3 regions of the Bradyrhizobium sp. 17 genome follow, and region 3 is predicted to be linked to each of the others. Evidence: predicted binding sites of a transcription regulator. Region 3 holds the regulator's gene; each other region holds the start of a gene.
The links. Region 3 encodes PhoB, which activates phosphate uptake and scavenging genes when phosphate is short. Its sites were predicted from a motif close to TGTCATNNANCTGTCAT; they were not measured.
Positions count from the first base shown of each region.

Region 1: a site for PhoB is predicted at 3,585-3,601, ahead of IVB13_RS38125 (RNA degradosome polyphosphate kinase). Genes of this name have one in related genera too.
Region 2: a site for PhoB is predicted at 3,234-3,250, ahead of ugpB (sn-glycerol-3-phosphate ABC transporter substrate-binding protein UgpB). Genes of this name have one in related genera too.

Region 1 covers NZ_JADPJQ010000130.1:396,383-402,012, reverse strand. The annotation lists gene IVB13_RS38150 (cold-shock protein) at 36-242, shown strand; gene purN (phosphoribosylglycinamide formyltransferase) at 337-990, opposite strand; gene purM (phosphoribosylformylglycinamidine cyclo-ligase) at 1,005-2,078, opposite strand; gene IVB13_RS38135 (CDP-alcohol phosphatidyltransferase family protein) at 2,234-2,776, shown strand; gene IVB13_RS38130 (DnaA/Hda family protein) at 2,869-3,546, shown strand; gene IVB13_RS38125 (RNA degradosome polyphosphate kinase) at 3,675-5,630, shown strand, end outside.
Region 2 covers NZ_JADPJQ010000066.1:28,572-34,201, forward strand. The annotation lists gene IVB13_RS11350 (sn-glycerol-3-phosphate import ATP-binding protein UgpC) at 1-80, opposite strand, end outside; gene ugpE (sn-glycerol-3-phosphate ABC transporter permease UgpE) at 86-934, opposite strand; gene ugpA (sn-glycerol-3-phosphate ABC transporter permease UgpA) at 934-1,815, opposite strand; gene ugpB (sn-glycerol-3-phosphate ABC transporter substrate-binding protein UgpB) at 1,863-3,179, opposite strand; gene IVB13_RS11370 (CaiB/BaiF CoA-transferase family protein) at 3,400-4,617, opposite strand; gene IVB13_RS11375 (organic hydroperoxide resistance protein) at 4,794-5,219, opposite strand; gene IVB13_RS11380 (MarR family transcriptional regulator) at 5,375-5,630, shown strand, end outside.
Region 3 covers NZ_JADPJQ010000113.1:172,853-178,482, forward strand. The annotation lists gene IVB13_RS23490 (GcrA family cell cycle regulator) at 259-771, shown strand; gene phoB (phosphate regulon transcriptional regulator PhoB) at 1,010-1,717, opposite strand; gene phoU (phosphate signaling complex protein PhoU) at 1,740-2,456, opposite strand; gene pstB (phosphate ABC transporter ATP-binding protein PstB) at 2,467-3,288, opposite strand; gene pstA (phosphate ABC transporter permease PstA) at 3,285-4,130, opposite strand; gene pstC (phosphate ABC transporter permease subunit PstC) at 4,135-5,124, opposite strand; gene pstS (phosphate ABC transporter substrate-binding protein PstS) at 5,223-5,630, opposite strand, start outside.

The DNA of each region.
Region 1 (5,630 bases), on a different contig from region 3:
CGCGTCGTTTTTGTATCTAGCGGAGGAGACTGAGGATGCCGCAAAAGGGCACCGTCAAATGGTTCAACCCGACCAAGGGCTATGGGTTCATCAAGCCGAACGGCAGTGACAAGGACGTCTTCGTCCACATCTCCGCCGTCGAGCGCGCCGGACTCTCGACCCTCAATGAAAATCAGGTGGTTGAATACGATCTCGTGGAGAACCGCGGCAAGGCATCCGCGGAGAACCTCAAGGTTTCCTGATTTCTCTCGCGGTCTGCGCAAGAGATCATGACGTTGCCCCCGGCTCTGCCGGGGGTTTTTGTGGAATGAGAAGTATTCCGAGTGCGACGGCGCTTCACCGCACCAACGGCGAAACCAGAAAATTCTCCGACGGCCCGCTGCCCGCGGTCTTGCACACATCGCCCTCGATCTGGACCTTGCCGGTCGCGAGCAGGCTCAGTGCTGCGGGATAGATGCGGTGCTCGACTTCAAGGATACGCTCCGACAGCGTGTCCGCCGTGTCGTCGTCGCTGACGGGAACCGCGCCCTGCATCACGATTGGGCCGGCGTCGGTCTCGGGGATCACGAAGTGCACCGTCGCGCCGGACAGCTTGACGCCGGCGCGCAAGGCCTGGCCGTGCGGGTCGAGACCGGGGAAGGACGGCAGCAGCGAGGGATGAATGTTGAGCATCCGCCCGTACCACGCCTTGGTGAATTCGGCCGTGAACAGGCGCATGAAGCCGCCGAGGCAAATCAGCTCGATGCCGTGCTGATCGAGTGCTGCTTGCAGCACCTTCTCGAAGCCGGCGCGGTCCTTGCCGAACGGCTTGCTTTCGATCACCAGCGTCTTCACGCCGCTCGCTTTGGCCCTTTCCAGCCCCAGCGCATCGGCCTTGTTCGAGATGACGAGCGAAATCTCCGCCGGAAAATCCGGCGCGGCCGCGCCCTTGATCAGCGCAGCCATGTTGGAGCCACGGCCGGAAATCAGGATGGCGACGCGGCGTTTCATTACAGCGCCGGTCATTACAGCGCCAGGTCGAGATGGCCGTTATAGACGACGCGGTGCTCGCCCTCGGCCGGGATCACGCTGCCGAGCTGTGCCACGGTCTCACCGGCGTCAGTGAAGATCTCCACGACCTCTTCGACCTTGTCCGGCTCGACAATCGCGATCATGCCGATCCCACAATTGAAGGTCCGCAGCATTTCGAGCTCGGCGATGCCGGCCTGCGCGGCCAGCCATTTGAACACCGGCAGCACTGGCAGGCGCGCCAGATCGATACCGACGCCGAGATGCTTCGGCAGCACGCGCGGAATGTTGTCGGTGAAGCCGCCGCCGGTGATGTGGGCAAGCCCCTTCACCGCGCCGGTCTCGCGGATCGCGCGCAGGCAGGATTTGACGTAGAGACGCGTCGGCGTCAGCAACGCGCCGCCGAGCGTCATGACGGGCGCAAACGGCGCCTGCGCCCCGAAGCCGAGGCCGGATTGTTCCACGATCTTGCGCACCAGCGAGAAACCGTTGGAGTGCACGCCCGACGAAGCGAGCCCGATCACGGCATCGCCGGCGGCGATGTCCTTGCGCGGCAAGAGCGTGCCCCGCTCCGCGGCGCCGACGGCAAAGCCGCCGAGGTCGTAGTCGCCGTCTTTGTAGAGGCCGGGCATCTCGGCCGTCTCGCCACCGATCAGGGCGCAGCCGGATTCGCGGCAGCCTTCGGCGACACCGGCGACGATCGACGCGGTCGCCTCCGGATCGAGCTTCCCGCAGGCAAAATAGTCGAGGAAGAACAGCGGCTCGGCGCCCTGCACCACGAGGTCGTTGACACTCATGGCGACGAGGTCGATGCCGATCCCGCCATGCAGGCCGGTCTCGATCGCGATCTTGACCTTGGTGCCGACGCCATCGGTCGCGGCCACCAGGATGGGATCCTTGAAACCGGCCGCCTTGAGATCGAACAGGCCGCCGAATCCGCCGATTTCGGCGTCGGCGCCGGGCCGTGCGGTGGCGCGCACCATCGGCTTGATCAGGTCGACCAAGCGGTTGCCCGCATCGATATCGACGCCTGAATCGGCGTAAGTGAGGCCGTTTTTGCGGTCGGTCATGCCCGATTTCCAGTGGGTTTGCGGCTGGTTACGTCGAATTCCGGGGACGCGCAATGGCTCGCATGGCGCGCCGCCGTATACTATGTAGAGATATCAACCGGTTCAGCCTCCAAAGGGCCGAATTCGAGGTCAGGCCGGGTGCCGGGAAGCGCCGTGTGAGTATACCGAACATCATTACTTTGGGCCGCATCATGCTGGTCCCGATCATCGTCTGGGCCATCGTGTCGAGCCAAATGGAGGTGGCGTTCGCCGTATTCCTGATCGCCGGTATCAGCGACGCGGTCGACGGCTTCCTTGCCAAGCGCTTCAACATGACGAGCGAGCTCGGCGCCTTGCTCGACCCGCTCGCCGACAAGGCGCTGCTGGTCTCGATCTACATGGCGCTCGGCATCTGGGGCGCGATTCCGCGCTGGATCGTCATCCTGGTGGTCTCGCGCGACATCATGATCGTCGCCGCCGTGATCATATCGTGGCTGTTCGACCGACCTGTGGAGATGAAGCCCTCAAAGGTATCCAAGCTCAACACTGTGGCCCAGGTGGCGTTCGCGGCGCTGGTGCTGGCCGCCCTCGCCTTCGGCTTCAAACCCGGTCCTTATGATATAATCCTGATGGGCCTCGTCACGGTCTTCACGCTCTCCTCCGTGTCGCTCTATCTTGTCGAATGGTTGCGGCACATGAGCACGATCGAGGCCAAGTGAGTTGGGAGCGGCCCCGTAAAAGGCCAACTCCCGCTCGATTAGGTCGCATCTCGTCAAACGAAGCCGGCACGCCGGCACGGAGCAAAGCAAGCGTGCCAGGCCGCGTTCATCCCCGACAGTTGGCGTTTTCGCTTCCGCATGCGGAGAGCCTGAGCCGGGACAATTTCCTCGAAGGCCCCGTCAACGCCGCCGGTCTTGCCCTCATCGACGCCTGGCCGGAATGGCCGAACCGAATCATGTGGCTGGCCGGCCCGGAAGGAAGCGGCAAGAGCCATCTCGCCGCGATCTGGGCCGAGGCTTCAGGCGCCCGCTCGACCACGGCCAATGGGCTGACCGCCGAGGCCGTCCCGGCTGCGCTCGCCACCGGCGCGCTGGTGGTCGAGGATCCCAAAGCCAGGGAATTCGACGAGCGCGCCCTGTTCCATCTGATGAATCTGGCCCGCGAGGACGGCGCCTACGTCCTCTTCACCGGACGCGAGGTGCCCGCGTCTCTCGAGATCGAGCTCGCCGACCTGCGCTCGCGGCTCCGCGCCGTCCCCGTTGTCTCGCTGCTGCCGCCCGACGACCAGCTCTTCCGCGGCCTGATCGTCAAGTTCTGCGCCGACCGCCAGCTCGCGGTGGACGAGAGCGTGGTCAGCTACCTCGCCACTCGCCTGGAGCGGTCCTCGGCCGCCGCCCGACGGGCTGTGGACCTGCTGGACAGCGAGGCCTTGCGCCTCGGCCGCCCCGTCACCCGGGCCCTGGCGGCCGAGCTGCTCCGGGATGTCTGACCAAGGCGGGTTGACGCGGCCGGGCGGCGGAACATCAATGTCATCGAAACGTCATCGCTCTAACACATGCTCCCGCGGGTTTTGCGCGTAAGTCGCAAATTGGGGCGAACTGGATGGACCGACTTCTGATGGATTCTGCGCAAGCTGTTGAAGTTAAAGAAAAAGCCCCGGAAGCCGAAGGCCCGCCGGCGATCGCATCGAGCCCCGAGCGGTTCATCAATCGCGAGCTTTCCTGGCTGCACTTCAACCGCCGCGTCCTGGAGGAATCGGTCAATCCCAGCCACCCCATGCTGGAGAGGGTGCGATTCCTGTCGATTTCAGCGAATAACCTCGACGAGTTCTTCATGGTCCGCGTCGCCGGCATCAAGGCCCAGGTGCGCGAGGGTATTGCTGAGCGCAGCCCCGACGGTCTGACCCCGTCCGAGCAGCTCGCGCTCATCAACCGGACCGTCTCGCAGCTTGCCTCCGACCAGCAGGCAATCTGGCGCGACCTGCGCGGCACGCTCGCCGACGAGGGTATCGTGCTGGTCGAGGGCAAGGAGGTCACCAAGGCGGAACGAACCTGGGTCGAGGACTACTTCCTCAGCAACGTGTTCCCGCTGCTGACGCCGCTCGCGATCGACCCGGCCCACCCCTTCCCGTTCATTCCGAGCCTCGGCTTCACCATCGCGCTCCAGCTCACGCGCGCCGCCGACGGCAAGCAGATGAACGCGCTGATCCGCATGCCCGGCAAGATCGACCGCTTCATCCGTCTGCCGGCTGACGGCAAGGTCGTCCGGCTGATCTCGCTGGAGCAGGCCACCGCGCTGTTCATCAACCGCCTGTTCCCCGGCTACAATCTTCACGGCCAGGGCGCCTTCCGCGTCCTCCGCGACTCCGAACTCGAAATCGAGGAAGAGGCCGAGGATCTCGTCCGCCTGTTCGAGACCGCGCTGAAGCGCCGCCGCCGCGGTTCGGTGATCCGACTCGAGATCGACGCCAAGATGCCGGAGCAGCTGCGCAGTTTCGTGCAGCACGCGCTGTCGACCGCCGACGACGAGGTGTTCCTGGTCGATGGCGTGCTCGCCATGAACGAGCTCTCGCAGCTCACCCGCCTTGACCGGCCCGATCTCGAATTCACCCCTTACGTGCCGCGCCATCCCGAGCGCGTGCGCGAGCAAGGCGGCGACATCTTCGCTGCGATCCGGCAGAAGGACCTCGTCGTCCATCACCCCTACGAATCCTTCGACGTCGTGGTGCAGTTTCTCCAGCAGGCGACGCGCGACCCCGACGTCGTCGCCATCAAGCAGACGCTCTACCGCACCTCCAGCAACTCGCCGATCGTGCGCGCGCTCGTGGAAGCCGCCGAAGCCGGCAAATCCGTCACCGCGCTGATCGAGCTGAAGGCCCGCTTCGACGAGGAGGCCAACATCCGCTGGGCGCGCGACCTCGAACGCGCCGGCGTGCAGGTCGTCTACGGCTTCCTCGAACTGAAGACCCACGCGAAACTCTCGATGGTGGTGCGGCGCGAGGGCGGCAGCCTCACGACCTACGTCCACACCGGCACCGGCAATTACCACCCGGTGACCGCGCGCATCTACACCGACCTCTCCTACTTCACCTCGGAGCCGACCATCGGCCGCGACGCCGCGCGCGTGTTCAACTTCATCACCGGCTACGCTGCGCCGAGCGATCTGGAAAAGATGGCGGTGTCTCCGCTGACCCTGCGCAAGCGCATCATCGAGCACATCCAGGGCGAGACCGCGCATGCGCGGCACGGCCGGCCTGCTGCGATCTGGATGAAAATGAACGCGCTGGTCGACCCCGACATCATCGACGCGCTCTACGAGGCCTCACAGGCCGGCGTGCAGGTCGAACTCGTGGTGCGCGGTATCTGCTGCCTGCGTCCCGGCATTCCCGGCTTGTCGGAGAACATCCGCGTCAAGTCGATCATCGGACGATTCCTCGAACACGGCCGAATTTACTGCTTCGGCATGGGCCAGGGCCTGCCGAGCGCGAAAGCGGCTGTGTATATCTCCTCAGCCGACATGATGCCGCGCAACCTCGACCGCCGCGTCGAGGTGCTGTGTCCGCTGCAGAATCCC
Region 2 (5,630 bases), on a different contig from region 3:
ACATCGACGTTGACGCCCTTGATGGCCTCGAAGCCGCCGGGATAGGTTTTGCGGACGTTGCGCAGGGTGACGTTAGCCATGGGATTTACTTTTCCGTCTCCACGAGTCCGCGCACGAACAGTTTCTGCATCACGACGACGACGAACACCGGCGGCAGCATCGCGAGCACGGCCGTCGCCATCACGATCGGCCATTCGGTCAGCGCGTCGGTGGTGGTGATCATCTTGCGGATGCCGACCTGGATGGTCTGCATGTCGTCGCGGGTGGTGATCAGCAGCGGCCAGAGATATTGATTCCAGCCGAGGATGAAGAGGATCACGAACAGCGCCGCCATGTTGGTGCGCGACAGCGGCAGCAGCGTATCCCAGAAGAAGCGCAGGGGACCGGCGCCGTCGATGCGCGAGGCCTCCAGCAGCTCGTCCGGCACCGTCATGAAGAACTGGCGAAACAGCAGCGTCGCGGTGGCGGAGGCGATCAGCGGCAGTGACAGGCCCGCATAGCTGTCGAGCATGTGCAGATCGGCGACGATCTTGTAGGTCGGATAGATGCGCACCTCGACCGGCAGCATCAGCGTGATGAAGATGATCCAGAAGATCGGCATCCGGAAGGGAAAGCGGAAATAGACGATCGCGTAGGCCGAGATGATCGAGATCGCGATCTTGCCGACCGCGATCAGCAGCGCCATCACCAGCGAGTTCAGCATCATGTTGCCGACGGGCTCGCGGGTCGATCCGCTCGTGCCGACGAAAATGGTCTGGTAGTAGACCTCGAAGAAATGGCCGCCCGGCAGCAGCGACATTTGCCCGTTGGCGATCAGCGCGTTGTCCTGGGTCGAGGCGACGAACGCGATGTAGACGGGGAAGGCGACGACCGCGATCCCGATCCAGAGGATGATGTGGGCGATGTTGCGCCGGAAGCCCTCTTCCTCGACCATCAGTAGGTCACCTTGCGTTCGACGAACCGGAACTGGATTCCGGTGAGCACGATGACCATGACCATCAGGATCACCGACTGCGCCGCCGAGCTGCCGAGATTGCCGCCGAGCAGGCCGTCGGAATAGACCTTGTAGACCAGCGTGACCGTCGACGTTCCGGGGCCGCCGCGGGTCATCGTGTCGATGATGCCGAACGTGTCGAAGAAGGCGTAGACGATGTTGACCACCAGCAGGAAGAAGATGGTCGGCGACAGCAACGGGAAGGTCACGGTCCAGAACCGCCGCATCGGACGGGCGCCGTCGATCGCGGCGGCCTCGAACACGCTCTTTGGGATCGCTTGCAGGCCGGCGAGGAAGAACAGGAAATTATAGGAGATCTGCTTCCACGCGGCGGCGAGGATGATCAGCGCCGCGGCCTGGTCGCCGTCGAGCAGCGGATTCCAGTCGACGCCCATATTGCGCAGATAGCGCGAGAGCACGCCGAGCGAGGGATGCAGCATGAAGATCCAGAGCACGCCGACCACGGGCGGTGCCACCGCATAGGGCCAGATCAGGAGCGTGCGGTAGAGCATCGAGCCACGCAGCGGCTTGTCCGCCATCACGGCGAGCAGCAGCGCAAAGGACAGCGACGAGACGGCGATGGCGAACGAGAACAAGAAGGTCCGGACGATCGCCTCGAAATAGGCTGCGTCCTTGAACAGCTCGACGTAATTCTCGAACCAGACAAAGGTGGTCGACAGACCGAACGCATCCTGGAGCAGGAAGGACTGGATCACCGCCTGCAGGGCCGGCCAATAGAAGAAAATCAGGACGATCGCGAGCTGCGGCGCAACCAGCGCGTACGGTAACAGTCTTGACTGGAAGATGGCTTGCTTTTGCATGATGCCAGCAGAGCGGCAGGCCGGGTCGCGGCCTGCCGCTCATTGCCTCACTTGACGGCGGTCTTTTCGAACTGCCGCAGCATCGTGTTGCCGCGCTCGACGGCGGCATCGAGCGCCTGCTTGGCGCTCTTCTTGCCGGCCAGCGCTTGCTCAATCTCTTCCGACCAGACGTCACGCAGCTGCACCATGTTGCCGAGGCGCAGACCGCGCGAATTCTCGGTCGGCTCCTTGTTGGTCAGCTCGAGCAGCGGGGTCTCGAGATAGGGCTGATCCTTGTAGAAGCCTTCTTCCTTCGCCTTGGCGTAGGCCGCCTTGGTGATCGGCAGGTAGCCGGAGGCCTTGTGGATGTAGACCTGGCGATCGGTGTCGGAGAGGAAGGTCAGGAATTTCGCGACGCCCTTGTATTCCTCGGCCGACTTGCCGCCCATCACCCACAGCGAAGCGCCGCCGATGATCGAGTTCTGCGGTGCGCCCTTGACGTCGGGATAATACGGCATCGGCACGGCGGTGAAGTTGAACTTGGCCTGCGCCTTGACGTTGCCGAAGAAGGCCGACGAGGTCAGGTAGATCGGGCACTCGCCCGAAGTGAAGCGGCCTTCGCCGGTGTTGGTGCGGCCGGCGTAGTCATAGGTCTTGGTCTTCTGCAGCTCGACCAGGGTTTCGAGATGCTTGACCTGAAGCGGTCCGTTGAACTCGAGCACGGTGTCGAAGCCGTCGAGGCCGTTGGCCTTGCTGGCGAGCGGCACGTTGTGCCACGCCGAGAGCTGCTCGAGATTGACCCAGGTGATCCAGGAGCCCGAGAAGCCGCAGGTGTCATGACCGGCAGCCTTCAGCTTCTTGGCGGCCTCGAACGTTTCGGGCCAGGTCTTCGGGATCTCTACGTTCGCCTTCTTCAGCTCGTCGAGGTTCACCCACATCACGGTCGAGGACGAGTTGAAAGGGAAGGACAGCATCTCGCCCTTCGACGTCGAATAATAACCGGTGATGGCGGGCAGGTAGATCTTGGGGTCGAACTTCTCGCCGGCGTCGGCCATCAGCTTGTAGACGGGCTTCACGGCGCCGGTCGCGGCCATCATGGTCGCGGTGCCGACTTCGAACACCTGCATGATGTGCGGGGCGTTGCCGGCGCGGAACGCCGCGATGCCGGCGTTCATCGTATCGGGATAGTTGCCCTTGTAGGTCGGGATCACCTTGTAGTCGCTCTGCGACGCGTTGAAGTCGGTGGCGAGCTTGACGATGACGTCGTTGTTGGCGCCGGTCATCGCGTGCCACCACTGGATTTCGGTCACGGCCAAGGCCGGCGAGGCCGATAGTCCAACCGTGAGTGCAATAGCGGCAGCCGCTCCAAAATGTCGAAGAGCCATCAAGTAAACCTCCCTTGGGCCGTCAAAAATGATCGCTTGCGCTAGCAGCGCCATATGACGTTCACATGACTGTGTAAGCGGCCGAAACGAAAGCGGCAAGCGCTGGAAAAGGGAAGCCGTCAAATAGGCGAATGCCGCGCGCGCAGCGTCCTCCGTTCGCGGTGCACAGAGCGCCCGCACCGCACTGCGGCATTGCCGTGGGATGTGGAAGGCGAGGGCGCTAGCGCTTGCGCTCGGGGCCGCAGACAGTGCCCTGCTCGACCATCGCGTCGATCTCGGACCTGGAGTAGCCGAATTCGCCCAGGACCTCGGCGGCGTGCTCGCTGAATTTCGGCGGCAGGCGCCGCAGGCTCGGCTTGCTGCGGTCGAGCCGGATCGGCGACGCCACGCCCTTGTACCAATCCTTCTCGATAATATCGCCGCGCGCGATCGTGTGCGGGTTGGTCAATGCCTGGTCGATCTTCTGCACGGGGCCGGCGGGCAGGCCCGCGGCGAGCAGGCGATTGCACAGCGGCTCGGCCTCGTGCTGGCTGAACACGGCGGCAAGCTCGGCCCGCAGCGCCTCGCGATTGCCGATGCGATCCTTGTTGCGCGCAAAGCGCGGATCGGTGCCGAGCTCGGGCTTGCCGATCTCCTTGGCGAGCTTGCGGAAGGTGCCGTCATTGCCGACGCCGATGAAGATGTCGTCGGTCTTGGTCGGGAAGATCGCATAGGGCACGAGGTTGGGATGCTCGTTGCCGGTGAGCGACGGCGGCTTGCCATGCATGAAATAATTCGCGGTGTGCGGATGCATGATGGCGAGACCGGTCTCGTACAGCGTGGTCTCCAGGAACTGGCCCTGGCCCGAGCGCTGCCGCTCCGACAGCGCCATCAAGATGCCGATCGCCGCATAGAGGCCGGTGCCGATGTCGACCAGCGGCACGCCGATCCGCATCGGTCCGCTCTCGGGCGAGCCGGTCGCCGCGATCATGCCGGTCATGGCCTGGATGATGGCGTCATAGCCGGGATTGCCGCCGCGCGGGCCGTCGGCGCCGAAGCCGCAGATCCGGCAATGCACGAGGCGCGGAAATTTCTCGCGTAACACCTCGTTGCCGATGCCCCATTTCTCCAGCGTGCCCGGCTTGAAGTTCTCGATCAGGACGTCGGCGCTCTCCAGCATCTTGAGCAGCACGGTCCGGCCGCCCTCGGAGGCGAGGTCGAGGCCGATCGAGCGCTTGTTGCGGTTGATGCCGATGAAATAGGCCGCGTCTTCCTCGTGGAAGGGAGGGCCCCAGTCGCGTACCTCGTCGCCTGCGGGCGGCTCGACCTTGATCACGTCGGCGCCATGGTCGGCGAGGATCTGGGTGCAATAGGGGCCGCCGAGCACGCGCGTCAGATCGATGACGCGCAGGCCGCTCATTGCACCCATGGCAGCTCCAGAACTGGCGGCTTCAGTCATGCCTTCGCGTCCCCTGTGTCGGTATTGATCACAGGCCTAACGAGGTTCGTCCGAGCCGGCAATGGCTTCGCGCGTAGGGCGTCATGCAGGCCGCTCGCCGCAATCCCGCGGGATGGCAAATCAAGGGAGGCGGCCGGCCCGAGGGGTATCTCGGGCCAGCCGCTTCAGCTAACCGATCAGACGACCGTCAGACGGACGTCGACATTGCCGCGCGTCGCGTTGGAATACGGGCACACCTGGTGCGCCTTCTCGACCAGCGCCTCGGCTTCCGCGCGGGCGAGGCCCGGCAGCGAGACGGCAAGGTCGATGTCGAGACCGAAGCCGCCGGCCGCGCGCGGGCCGATGCCGACGGTCGAGGTCACGGAGGCGTCGGCCGGAACCTTGGGGCCGCCCTGCGAGGACACGAACTTCATCGCGCCGATGAAGCAGGCGGCATAGCCCGCAGCAAACAGCTGCTCGGGATTGTTGCCGGCGCCGCCTCCGCCGCCGAGCTCCTTCGGCGTGGTGAGCTTGACGTCGAGCGCGCCGTCGAGGGTCGCGGCATGGCCGTCGCGGCCGCCGGTGGCCTTTGCGCTGGTCTTGTAGAGGACGTTCACTGACATTTTTGTCTCCCTGTGTTTTCGGGGTGGGGGCGCCATCTTTATCGCAGGCAATTAGATTGCGCGCAATTGAAATTATAGCGTCTCACATTTAATTGTTCGCAATTGAATGTAGCGACGGCCGGCCCCAGAATGGAGCAAGTCCTGTGAGATTCTCGATGCCCCGGAAACATTCGGCAGCGGACGCGCCGCTGCGCCTCGACAACCAGATCTGCTTCGCGGTCTATTCCGCCGCGCATGCGTTCAACCGCGTCTACAAGCCGCTGCTGGACCGGCTCGGCCTGACCTATCCGCAATATCTGGTGATGCTGGTGCTGTGGGAGCGCGACGACGTGCCGGTCAAGAGCATCGGCGAAAAGCTGCACCTGGATTCGGGCACGCTGACACCGCTGCTCAAGCGGCTCGAGGCGGCCC
Region 3 (5,630 bases):
TTTGGCCACGGAACATGTGGAAGCGAGTCGGCGGACTCTTGCGCGGGAGTCACGCCATATTGTAGCGTTTGGATTGTCAGATACGACATCTCGTGCAGTGGTTCTGATCTTTAAGTCCTTATGTACCGGCGTAAACGTTCGGGCGTTCAAGACGCGCCCGGCGAGCCTTAAGGGATTCTGGCGGCACGGGTTTTTGAAGGCTTAGGCATTCGCTGCGAGGCCCCAGGATGGCTGGCGCGCAGCGAGGGAAAGGGTGCAATGACGGTTTTGACCTGGTCCGATGATCGCGTCGAGCAGCTGAAAAAGCTCTGGGAGGCCGGACTTTCGGCCAGCCAGATCGCGGCGGAGCTCGGCAATGTGACCCGCAATGCCGTGATCGGCAAAGTGCACAGGCTCGGCCTTTCGGGCCGCGCCAAGAGCCCATCATCGGCAGCGCCGCGGCCGCGCAAGGCGCGCCCCGCGCAGCACATGATGCGGGTGAGCCGCCCGATCTCGCGCGGCAACACCGCGCTGGCGCAGGCCTTCGAGGTCGAGGCTGAGCCGGATCCGGTCACCTACGACAACGTGGTGCCGATGAGCCAGCGGCTGTCGCTGCTGGAATTGAACGAGGCGACCTGCCACTGGCCGGTCGGCGATCCCTCGAGCCCGGACTTCTTCTTCTGCGGTGGAAGGGCGCTGTCCGGACTGCCCTATTGCGCCCAGCACTCGCGCGTTGCGTACCAGCCCGCGTCGGATCGGCGCCGCGCACCGGTAAAGCCGGGTCCCCGTTAGTCGTCACGCGAAGACAGTTCAACAATTTCAGTGTCGTCCCGGCCTAGTGCGCAATTGCGCACGGGGGGCCGGGACCCATACTCCGAGCACGCAATAATCGTGCGGAAGGGGTCACTCCGAGTCTTCGCCAAACCACGTTCGGTGGTTATGGGTCCCGGATCAGCGCTCGCTTCGCTCGCTTGTCCGGGACGACGGCTGAGAATGCAGGGACAGCTCGCCAACAAACAAGCCTGCAACCCTACACCTGCTCCGCCTTCGCGAAGCGATCATCCAGCGCGTAGCCGGCGCCGCGGACGGTGCGGATCGGGTCCTGCTCGCGGCCGAGATTGAGCAGCTTGCGCAGGCGGCCGATATGCACGTCGACGGTGCGCTCGTCGATATAGATGTCGCGGCCCCAGACGCTGTCGAGCAGCTGCTCGCGCGAGAACACCCGTCCCGGATGCTCCAGGAAGAACTCCAGCAGGCGATATTCGGTCGGACCGAGATCGATCGGCCGGCCCGAGCGCGCCACGCGGCGCTTGTCACGGTCGAGCTCGATGTCGCCAAAAGCAAGGACGGTGGCGAGGCGCTCCGGGCTCGCGCGCCGCAGCAGGCCTTTCACGCGCGCCAGCAGCTCCGGCACCGAGAACGGCTTGACGATGTAATCGTCGGCGCCGGTCGCAAGACCCCGCACCCGCTCGCTCTCCTCGCCGCGCGCGGTGAGCATGATGATCGGGAGCTGCTTGGTCTCGGGACGGGTGCGAAGCCGCCGGCACAATTCGATGCCTGACAGGCCCGGCAGCATCCAGTCGAGCACGATCAGATCGGGGATGTGCTCCTTGAGGCGGGTGTCGGCGTCGTCGCCGCGCATCACCGTCTCGACGTCATAGCCGTCGCCTTCGAGGTTGTAGCGGAGAAGCTCGGTCAGGGCTTCCTCGTCCTCAACCACCATAATGCGTGCGCCCATCGGGTCGTCGCTCCTTAAGTCTTCAGGTGTTCGGTACCGTGTTGGCAAAGGTCGTCATGTCGCCCTTCGGCCGCTTGTCGGTGATCGCCTGGCCCTCGATCATGTAGAACACGGTCTCGGCGATATTGGTGGCGTGGTCGCCGATCCGCTCGATGTTCTTGGCGCAGAACATCAGATGGATGCAGAACGAGATATTGCGCGGATCCTCCATCATGTAGGTGAGGAGTTCGCGGAACAGCGAGGTGCAGATGGCGTCGACTTCCTCGTCGCCCTTCCACACCGCCATCGCCGCCGGCAAATCATGCGCGGCATAGGCGTCCAGCACCGACTTGACCTGCTGCTGCACGAGGTCGGTCATGTGCTCGAGGCCGCGGAACAGCTTGAGCGGATGGAAGTCCGTCTCCAGCGCCGCGACGCGCTTGCCCATGTTCTTGGCGAGGTCGCCGATGCGCTCGAGATCGGTCGCGACGCGCATGGCGCCGACGATCTCGCGCAGATCGACCGCCATCGGCTGGCGGCGGGCGATGGTGAGCACCGCACGCTCCTCGATGCGCTTCTGCAGCGCGTCGAGCTCGGTGTCGATGGCGACGACGCGCTGGCCGAGCGGGACGTCGCGGCGGATCAGCGCGTCGACGGACTCGACGATCATGCGCTCGGCGATGCCGCCCATCTCGGCGACCAGGCGAGTGAGTTCCTGGAGGTCGGTGTCGAAAGCCTTTGCGGTATGTTCAGAACCCATGTCGCGTCTCCTAGCCGAACCGGCCGGTGATGTAATCCTGCGTGCGCCGATCTGACGGCGACGTGAAGATCTTGCTGGTGTCGTCGAACTCTATCAGCTCGCCGAGATACATGAAGGCGGTCTTGTCGGAGACGCGCGCCGCCTGTTGCATGTTGTGGGTGACGATAGCGATCGTGTAATCCTCGGACAGCTCCTGGATCAGCTCCTCGACCTTGGCGGTCGAGATCGGGTCGAGCGCCGAACAGGGTTCGTCGAACAGGATCACCTCGGGCCGCACCGCGACGGTGCGGGCGATGCAGAGGCGCTGCTGCTGGCCGCCGGAGAGCGACAGGCCGGAGGCGTTGAGCTTGTCCTTGACCTCGTTCCACAGCGCGCCGCCGCGCAGCGCCTTCTCGACGCGGCCGTCCATCTCGGACTTCGAGATCTTCTCATAGAGACGGATGCCGAACGCGATGTTCTCGTAGATCGTCATCGGGAACGGCGTCGGCTTCTGGAACACCATGCCGACGCGGGCGCGCAGCAAATTGAGGTCCAGCCTGGGGTCGAGAATGTTGGTCTGATCGAGCATGAGCTGACCGGTGGCGCGCTGGCCGGGATAGAGGTCGTACATCCGGTTGAAGATGCGCAGCAGGGTCGACTTGCCGCAGCCCGACGGACCGATGAACGCCGTAACGCGGTTGGCGCCGAGCGTCAGGTTGATGTTCTTCAGCGCATGGTGCTCGCCGTAATAGAAGTCCAGGTTACGCACGGTCACCTTGGGGGGCGCCTCGGGCAGCACCGCCGCGTGCGGCAGTCCACCGGACGCGCTCATCGACACGGAAAGATCACTCATTTTGCGGTCCTCTCGGCGCCAAGGATGCGCGCGAAAATATTAAGGGCAAGAACGGTCAGGGTGATGAGCAGCGCCCCGCTCCAGGCCAACTGCTTCCAATAGGCATAGGGGCTCTGCACGAAGTTGTTGATGGTCACAGGCAGGTTCGCCATCGTCTTGTTCAGGCCGAGGCTGAAGAACTGGTTCGATAGCGCGGTGAACAGCAGCGGCGCGGTTTCACCGGCGACGCGAGCGGTCGCGAGCAGCACGCCGGTGATGAGACCCGATCGGGCAGCACGATAAGCGATCCGCTTGATCACCAGCGAACGCGGCAGGCCGAGCGCCGAGGCCGCCTCGCGCAACGCGTTCGGCACCAGCAGCAGCATGTCCTCGGTCGTGCGCAGCACCACCGGGATCACGATGACCGCGAGGGCGAGCGAGCCTGCGATCGCCGAGAAGCCGCGCATCGGCACCACCACGGCGCCGTAGATGAACAGGCCGATGATGATCGAGGGCGCCGAGAGCAGGATGTCGTTGATGAAGCGGATCACCGAGGTCAGCCGGTCATTGCGGCCGTATTCGGCGAGATAGGTGCCGGCGAACATACCGAGCGGCGCGCCGATGCCGACGCCGATCACGGTCATGATCAGCGAGCCGACGATGGCGTTGAGCAGACCGCCCTCGTTCGATCCCGGTGGCGGCGTGTTCTCGGTGAACAGCTGGACATTGAGTCCCGCCAGCCCGTTGTAGAGCAGCGTGATCAGGATCAGCGCGAGCCAGGTGACGCCGAAGGCGGTTGCGGCGATGCAGAGCCCGCGGACGACGATGTCCTTGCGGCGTCGGCGTGAATAGATCGGATTCATGGCGCTAATTCCCCGCCTTCTTTTCCAGCCGCATCAGCATCAGCCGCGCCGCTGCGAGCACGAAGAAGGTCAGAACGAACAGCAGGAGGCCGAGCAGGATCAGGCCGGATTGGTGCAGGCCGTCGCTCTCGGCGAACTCGGATGCGATCGCCGCCGAGATCGTGGTGCCCGGCGCAAAGATCGATGACGAGATCCGGAACGAGTTGCCGATGATGAAGGTCACCGCCATGGTCTCGCCGAGCGCGCGGCCCAGCGCCAGCATGATGCCGCCGATGACGCCGACCCGGGTGTAGGGGATCACCACGCTGCGGACGACTTCCCATGTGGTGCAGCCGACGCCGTAGGCGGCTTCCTTCAGGACCGGAGGCACCGTCTTGAACACGTCGACCGAGATCGAGGTGATGAAGGGCAGCACCATGATGGCAAGGATCAGCGCGGCATTGAACAGGCTGAGATAGGACGGGGGACCTGCGAAGATCGCGCCCAGCACGGGAACGCCGTCGAAGATCTTGATCATGAAGGGCTGGAACGTGTTGGCCAGGAACGGACCCAACACGAAGAAGCCCCACATGCCGTAGATGATCGAGGGAATACCGGCGAGCAGCTCGATTGCCATGCCGATCGGGCGGCGCAGCCATTGCGGGCAGAGCTCGGTGAGGAAGATCGCAATGCCGAGACCCACGGGAATGGCGATCAGCATCGCGATGAAGGAGGTGACGAGCGTGCCGTACATCGGCCCGAGCGCGCCGAGCACCGGCGGATCTGCGGAGGGCGCCCAGCGCTGCGTCCACAGGAAGGAGACGCCGTATTCTTTCATCGCCGGGAAAGCGCCGACGATCAGCGAAATGATGATGCCGCCGAGGATCAGAAGCACCGAGATCGCGGAGAGCCGCGTAATCCAGTAGAAGGTAACGTCGCCGAGCTTGAACGCGCTCAAGGCCTTGGCGCGGTCATACGGTCCGGCGTCGTCGATTACATCGCTCTGAACGGCCATCTCTGCCACGCCGATCCCCTGTACCAAATAGTATACGTTTTTTGTTGGTCCGTGCCCCGGATGCAGCGCAGCGCATCCGGGGCACGAGCGTCGCGAACCTAGCTCTTGATGTCGGCAGCCCAGGTCTTCTCGATCAGCTGAACGACCGGATCCGGCATCGGGATGTAGTCGAGCTCTTCAGCCGCCTTGCCGCCGCTCTTGAAGGCCCAGCGGAAGAACTTGATGGCTTCCTGCGAGGCCGCCTTGTCGGTGGCGTCCTTGTGCATGAGGATGAAGGTCGCCGCCGTGATCGGCCAGGATTTCTCGCCGGGCTGGTCGGTCAGGATGACGTAGTAGCCGGGAGCCTTGGCCCAGTCGGCGTTGGAGGCGGCCGCCTGGAAGGCTTCGACGGTGGGCTGCACAGGCTTGCCGGCCTTGTTGATGAGACCGGTGTAGGTCAGCTTGTTCTGCTTGGCATAGGCGTACTCGACATAGCCAATCGAGTTCTTGGTCTGGCTGATGTTGCC